3 regions of the Cupriavidus sp. PB-02 genome follow, and region 3 is predicted to be linked to each of the others. Evidence: predicted binding sites of a transcription regulator. Region 3 holds the regulator's gene; each other region holds the start of a gene.
What was found. Region 3 encodes LexA, which represses DNA repair genes until DNA is damaged. Its sites were predicted from a motif close to ACTGTATNNNNATACAGT; they were not measured.
Positions count from the first base shown of each region.

Region 1: AC10V3_RS26180 (CppA family protein) is a predicted target of LexA. The motif match lies at 1,090-1,107, and genes of this name have one in related genera.
Region 2: AC10V3_RS01365 (ATP-dependent helicase) is a predicted target of LexA. The motif match lies at 1,086-1,103, and genes of this name have one in related genera.

Region 1 is NZ_CM177695.1:1,182,253-1,184,517, forward strand. It holds gene AC10V3_RS26175 (IS630 family transposase) at 1-367, opposite strand, end outside; gene AC10V3_RS26180 (CppA family protein) at 774-1,058, opposite strand; gene AC10V3_RS26185 (acetate--CoA ligase family protein) at 1,164-2,265, opposite strand, start outside.
Region 2 is NZ_CM177694.1:279,274-281,538, forward strand. It holds gene AC10V3_RS01365 (ATP-dependent helicase) at 1-996, opposite strand, end outside; gene AC10V3_RS01370 (TlpA disulfide reductase family protein) at 1,198-1,734, opposite strand; gene AC10V3_RS01375 (SoxW family protein) at 1,836-2,265, opposite strand, start outside.
Region 3 is NZ_CM177694.1:2,781,924-2,784,188, forward strand. It holds gene AC10V3_RS13020 (asparaginase) at 1-731, opposite strand, end outside; gene lexA (transcriptional repressor LexA) at 1,019-1,675, shown strand; gene AC10V3_RS13030 (hypothetical protein) at 1,793-1,963, shown strand; gene AC10V3_RS13035 (hypothetical protein) at 2,033-2,265, opposite strand, start outside.

The DNA of each region.
Region 1 (2,265 bases), on a different replicon from region 3:
CGCGCTCCACAATCTCGTCGAGCGTGGGCGTGATCCGTCCCTCAGGTTCCTGCGTTTCACACGCCAGCGCGATCAACTGCAGTCGCGCCTCGTGCGTGATGCGCGGCGGACGGCCGCTGCGCTCGCCCTCGCGAATGCCTTGGGCACCTTGCTGGGCAATGCGCTTGCGCCACAGGCAGACCGTTTGCACCGATACACCCAGTTCCCGCGCAATGGCTGTATTGGCGTGGCCCTCGTGGGCCCACAACGCGATTCGCGCGCGCATCACATCTCGCTGCGGCGCCGTCTTGCGCTCGATTAGCGATAGTAGTTCCTGTCTTTCTTTCTTCGCCAACTTCACTGGCGTTGCATGGCGGCCTCGACTCATCCCGCCATGATATCCGAGGCAATTAATTATTCAAGCTATTTACGGGATGTTGTACTAGTTGGCCCCTGACCGCAAGGTCAAGCCATGAAGCCACGCCTTGGATGCTCGCAAACCGTTGTTGCTATTGACCTTCTGCCCGGGTGTCGTGAGAGGAATGACTTGACAAAACAGATAGTCAGTCGCACGCCAGCGCAGAGAGTGGTCCCGGGGCGGCAGGTGCATTCCCGGCGCGAGCCGGGGCCAGCTGTGCGGCGGCTTCGTCGAACTGTTGCCGGCGTGCCGGCATCGACCGGCCTTGGCGAGGGATCAATAGGAAAAGCCCCACTGCGGTGTGACGGCAACGGAGCTTCATGATACGGAGGCCACGCGGGCCAGAGGACTTGCCTGTCCGATAGCCGGCAACCGCTTACCCGCCCGATGCGCCTTCGGCGGGCCGCTGGCCAAGGATCTCGCGGATGCGGGCGAGGTAGGTGTCGCCCACGGTGCGGTGCATGCGCGCCGCCTCGGCGGCGAACTGCTTGCGGCTGGGCGGGCGGATGCCCAGGCTGCGGCAGATCGTGGACAGGTACGGCTTGCGCTGGCCGCCCAGCCGCAGCGCCGCGGTCTGCAGGGCGGCATCGCCGATGCGCCCGCGCAGCCAGGCCAGCACTTGGCGGTCATAGTCGTTCTGCACACGGATGAGGTGTTCCATCGCCGGGCTCCCACTGTTTATCCATACAGGTACTGTAAATATATACAGTATCTTTGGGGAGGCAAGAAAAGTCCGGCTTAGGTAGCGGAAGATGCCCGTAGGTCGCTAGTTGCGTGCTGTGTTCGCCACCTCAATCAGCGCATCCACCACCACGACGCCCTCGGGCCCGGCCATCACCGGGTTCAGGTCGATCGCGCGGATCGCGCCGCCAGCTTCGTGGATCAGGTTGCCAACCTGTACCGCCAGCCGGCACAGCGCCCCGATATCCACCGCGGGCTCGTTGCGCACGCCGCGCAGCAGCGGGGCAATGCGCAGGCCTGACAGTGCGCGTTCCACGTCGGCTGGCCGGCAAGGAGCCAGCAGCACGGCGGTATCGCGCAGCACCTCCACATACTTGCCGCCGTCGCCGATCACCAGCACCGCGCCGAACACCGGGTCCCAGTGTGCGCCAATCATGCATTCGCGCTGGCCGCGCGACATGCGCGCGACCACGATGCCTTCGCAACTGGCGCCCATGGCCTGCAGCGTGCGCGTCTGCGCGGCGAAGGCGCTGGCGACGGCCTCGGGGTCGTTACAGTGCAGGGCGACCAGACCGTGCTCGCTCTTGTGCGGCACTTGCGGCGAACTGGCCTTGACCGCCACCGGCGCGCCAATGCGGCGCCAGGCGGTGACCGCGGCATCGACGTCCTGGCAGAGATAGTGTTCGACTACCGGCATGCCGGCCGCCACCAGGCGCGCCAGGCTGGAGGCTTCGCTGAGCGTAGCGCCCGGCAATGCGCTGGCCTGCAGGGCAGACGCCGGAGGCACGGGTGGCTCGCCCTCGGCCGCGATCTGCGTTAGCCGCTGCTGGTGCGACAACAGTTGCGCAAACGCGGCCAGCGCTTCGGCTGCGCTGGCGTAAGTCGGCACGCCGGCCTCGCGGAAGGCGTCGGCCACCGGCGGCTGCCAGACCGCCACGGCGATGGGCTTGCCGGCGCTATCTGCAAAGGCCGCGGCATCGCGGGCGAAGCGCGGCACGTCGTAGCCCATGCCCGAAACCGGGATATCCAGCAGGAACAGGTCGGCGCTTGGGTCCTGCGCCACCACCGGCAGCACCTCGCCGAACAGCGCGCTGTTGGTCAGCAGCGCGGCGGTGACGTCGACTGGGTTGGCGGTGGCGGCAAAGCCCGGCAGGCGCTCGGCCAGCGCGGCCTGGGTGGCGTCGGAC
Region 2 (2,265 bases), 1.9 Mb from region 3:
GATCACCGCGTTGGCGGCCTGCAGGATCGGCTGCGTCGAACGGTAGTTCTGCGATAGCGTGACCTGCTGCGCCGCCGGCGTGAACTGCTGCGGGAAATCGAGGATATTGCGCACGGTGGCGCCGCGGAAGGCGTAGATCGACTGCGCGTCGTCGCCCACCACGGTCAGGCTGCGGCCATCGGGGCGCATGGCCAGCAGGATCGATGCCTGCAGCGCGTTGGTGTCCTGGTATTCGTCGACCAGGATATGGTCGAAACGCGCGCCCATGTCCTGCGCGATGGTGGGCTCGGCCATCGCCTGCGCCCAGTACAGCAGCAGGTCGTCGTAGTCGAGCACGTGCTGCTTCTGCTTGGCCTCGACATAGCCGGCAAAGAGCGTGCGCAGCGCATCGGCCCACATCGCGTAGCGCGGGAACTGCTGCTTGAGCACGTCTTCCAGCGGCGCCTGCGTGTTGACCACGCGCGAGTAGATCGCCAGGCAGGTTTCCTTCTTGGGGAAGCGGCTGGCGGTTTCGGACAGGCCCAGGTCGTGGCGCACCACGTGCATCAGGTCGGCCGAATCGCCACGGTCGCTGATGGTGAAGGCGGGCGACAGGCCCAGCGTCTCGGCGTATTCGCGCAGCAGGCGCGCGCCGATGGCGTGGAAGGTGCCGGACCACTGCAGCGCGGCACGCCCGGCGCCGGTCTGGGTGCCGAGCGCCTGGTCGACGATGCGTTCGACCCGGCGGCCCATCTCGGCGGCGGCGCGGCGCGAGAAGGTCAGCAGCAGGATGCGGCGCGGGTCGGCGCCGCCCAGCACCAGGTGGGCCACGCGGTGCGCCAGCGTATTGGTCTTGCCCGAGCCGGCGCCGGCGATGATCAGCAGCGGCGCGCCGCTGCCGTGCTGGACCGCGGCGCGCTGCTCCGGGTTGAGCCGGGAGAGGTAGGCGGGGGCCGCATCGGCTTCCGGGGCCGCGAGGTCCGCAAGGTTCGAAGCAGGGGCAAGATCCAGTGACACAGGCAGGGCTCGAGGGTCGGGCAGGGCGCGGCCCGCGCATGCGCACGGATCGCCACCAGGATGGAAAGGCTGGGAAAAAGCTGGCGCTAACTGTATATCCATACAGGCCGGCTGCGCAAGCTTGGGAACGCCTGAGCTGGCATCGAAAAAGAAAAAAGGTGCTCGATGAGCACCTTTTCGCGGCCGTTGCAGGCGGTAGCGTTACGCAGACTTTGCCAGGGCCCCGTCCAGCAGCTTGTGCAGCGCATCCCACTCGGGCTCGCCCACATAGCGCTTCAGGATGCGGCCGTCCTTGTCGACCACGAAGGTGGTAGGCGTCAGCTGCACATTGCCAAAGGCCTTGGCCGCGCTGCCGTCCGAATCCATCGCCACCTTGAACGGCAGGGCGCGCGTCTTGGCGTAGTTCACCACGTACATCGGCGGATCGTAGTTCATCGCCACGGCGACGAATTCCAGGCCCTTGTCCTTGAACTGCTCGTAGGTCTTGACCATGTCGGGCATTTCCTTGACGCAGGTGGCGCAGCTGGTGGCCCAGAAGTTGACCATGTAGACCTTGCCCTTCAGGTCGGCGGTGCTGACCTTTTCGCCCGACAGCAGCGTGAAGGTGGCCGCCGGCGCCGCATTGGCCGGCGAAAGCGCGCGGTAGCCGAACCAGCCCAGCAGCGCGAGTACGACAACGGCCGCGACGATGGGCCAGGGCTTGCGGGCGGGTCTGGCGGCGGGAGGGGAAGTCGTCATGGGATGCGGTCAGGCGGATTCGATCGGCAATGGGACATTCTAATGCCGCTGGCGCCCGGGCGCTGCGCGCGGCGTGGCTGCGGCAATCTGCCGCAACCGCATCAGCGCCGGGTGGCGACGGCGGCGCGTGCCTGGTCCAGTGCCTGTTCCAGGTAGGCGCCGTAGAAGTCCGGCTGCATGCCGCGCAGCGACGGGGCGGCGGCGCGGCCCTGCCGGTCGAGGAACAGTACCGTGGGCGCCACGCGCACCTGGTGCGCCCGCGCCCAGGCGCGTGCGGTGGTCAGGTTGCCGTCGGCATCGCGCAGCGGCGTGTCGGCAGTCAGGTCGAGTTCGCGCACCACGGCGATCTCGCCGGCGGCAGCCTGCGGTCCGAGGTAGTTGCGGCGCACGGTCTCGCAATAACTGCAGCCCGGCATCGACACCAGCACCACCACCGGCTCGCCGCGGCGCGCGGCTTCGGCGCCGTGGGCGGCCAGGTCGGTGGCCGGAGACAGGTGCGCCGACCCTGCCGCGGCCTGCACGCCGGTTGCG
Region 3 (2,265 bases):
GCCGCAGCCACCACTAGTCCGTCGACACCGGCCTGCACCAGCGCATCCACGGCTACCCTCCCCGGCTGCGCGTAGCTCGCCACGATCTCCACCGTCGGCCAGGCCTCCGGCATCGGGCCAATCGCCCAGGCAGCGCGCGGCGCGCGGGCGAAGCGCACATAGTCGTCCTGCACGAAGCCCAGCGGCCCACTGGCGGAAACAAAGGCATCAATAGCCGAGGTGTGGGTCTTGGCCACGTCGCGTGCCGCGTGGATCTGCTGGTTCAGCACCACCAGCACGCCCTTGCCGCGCGCATCGGGGTGCGTGGCTACGCGGACCGCGTCCAGCAGGTTCAGCGGACCGTCGGCGGACAGCGAGGTCGACGGGCGCATCGCCGCCGTCATCACCACGGGCACCGGGCACGCCTGCGTCAGGTGCAACGCCATCGCGGTTTCTTCCAGCGTGTCGGTCCCGTGTGTGATGACGATGCCGGCGACATCGGCTTGCGCCGACCAGTGCTCCAGCCGCGCGGCCAGCATGCCCCACAGGGCGAAGGTCATGTCCTTGCTATCGACCTGCGCCACCTGCTCCGCCTCGATACGGGCGACGGACTGCAGCGCCGGCAGCGCGCCCAGCAGCGAGGACACGGGCACGGTCGCCGCCTGGTAGCGCGCGCTGCTGGCGGGATTGCCGGACGCGCCGGCAATGGTGCCGCCGGTGGCCAGGACGACAATGCGAGGCAGTTGGGTCATGGGGGCTCAGGAATTCAATACAGGAGGGATGCGAATAGCCGATTGTAACGGCGGACTTGCCGAGGGCCGCGGCCTGAGCGGTCCACCGGCATGCCTATCCATGCGACAGCCCCGAAAAATTCTGCTTGCGCTCAGGCCGATACTGTATAAAATCACAGCATACTGTTTAAACATACAGTGCCCGGCCCGCCGGATGCAGGATTTCCGATTGTCTCGATCCCTTCGATCCCGACGGAATCCCATGCTCCTGGATCTTCCTGCGCGGCCCTGCACGGAACGGCGATCCCATGGCGACCCTGACACCCCGGCAGCAGCAGATTTTCGATCTGATCCGCAACACGATCCGCCGTACCGGCTTCCCGCCCACCCGCGCCGAGATTGCCGCCGAGTTCGGCTTCTCATCCCCCAACGCGGCAGAAGAACACCTGCGCGCGCTGGCCCGCAAGGGCGTGATTGAACTGACGCCGGGCGCCTCGCGCGGCATCCGCCTGAAGGTGTCGCGCAGCGATTCGGAGATGCCGGACCAGTTCTCGCTGCCGATCCCCGGCGTGATGCAGCTGACGCTGCCGCTGGTGGGCCGCGTCGCAGCCGGCAGCCCCATCCTCGCCGCGGAACATATCGACCGCCAGTACCAGGTCGACGCCTCGGTATTTGACGAACGCCCCGATTACCTGCTGCGCGTACGTGGCCTGAGCATGCGCGACGCCGGCATCCTTGACGGCGACCTGCTCGCCGTGCGCCGCGCCAGCGAAGCCCCCAACGGCAAGATCGTGGTGGCGCGCCTCGGTGACGACGTGACGGTCAAGCGCCTGCAACGGCGCGGCGGCCATATCGAACTGATTGCAGAGAACCCGGACTTCGCCAACATCATCGTGGAGCCCGGCCGCGAGGAGTTCTCGCTGGAAGGCATTGCAGTCGGCCTGATCCGCTCTTCCGGCTTCTAGCCGGGCACCGCGGGCCACAGGCCTGCGCGGGCCCGCCCCCGCTTCCATTGTTTTTTGCAGACGCCGCCCGGCTCGCCGGGTGTTGACCCCGCTTTTGCCTGAAAAAGAGGTGCAGCCATGCCGCAAATCCACCACGCCGCCATCCGCCGTCCGGTCAAGCCCGTGCCGTTCCGCCAGTGCAAGGGCGTGCGCGTCTACCAGGGCGCGCAGCGCCGCACCATGGTCGGCAGCATGGCCGCCATCTGCCGGATGCTGGAACTCGAAACCTCCGACAAGCTCGTTGCCTGATCGACAACGCGCGCCGGCACATGCCGGCGCTGGCGGCCGCCATGCATGTCGTTGCACCTTGGCTGCTGCTTAGCTGCGTGCGCAGGCCTTGGTTTCGGTTTCCAGCTCCTGCGGCGTCAGCTGCGGGAACCATGTGTCGCTCTTGCGCAGTTCCAGCGCCGTTCCATCGGGCTTGGCCGTCAGTGAAATCAGGTAGGCGTACTCGAACTGGCCGGTGGCGTTTACCTGGCCAATCCGGATCTCAGTCTGGCTCTTCGCCGGATAGCTAACGACCGTGGCCTCATCGCCGAGGTTATTGCGCA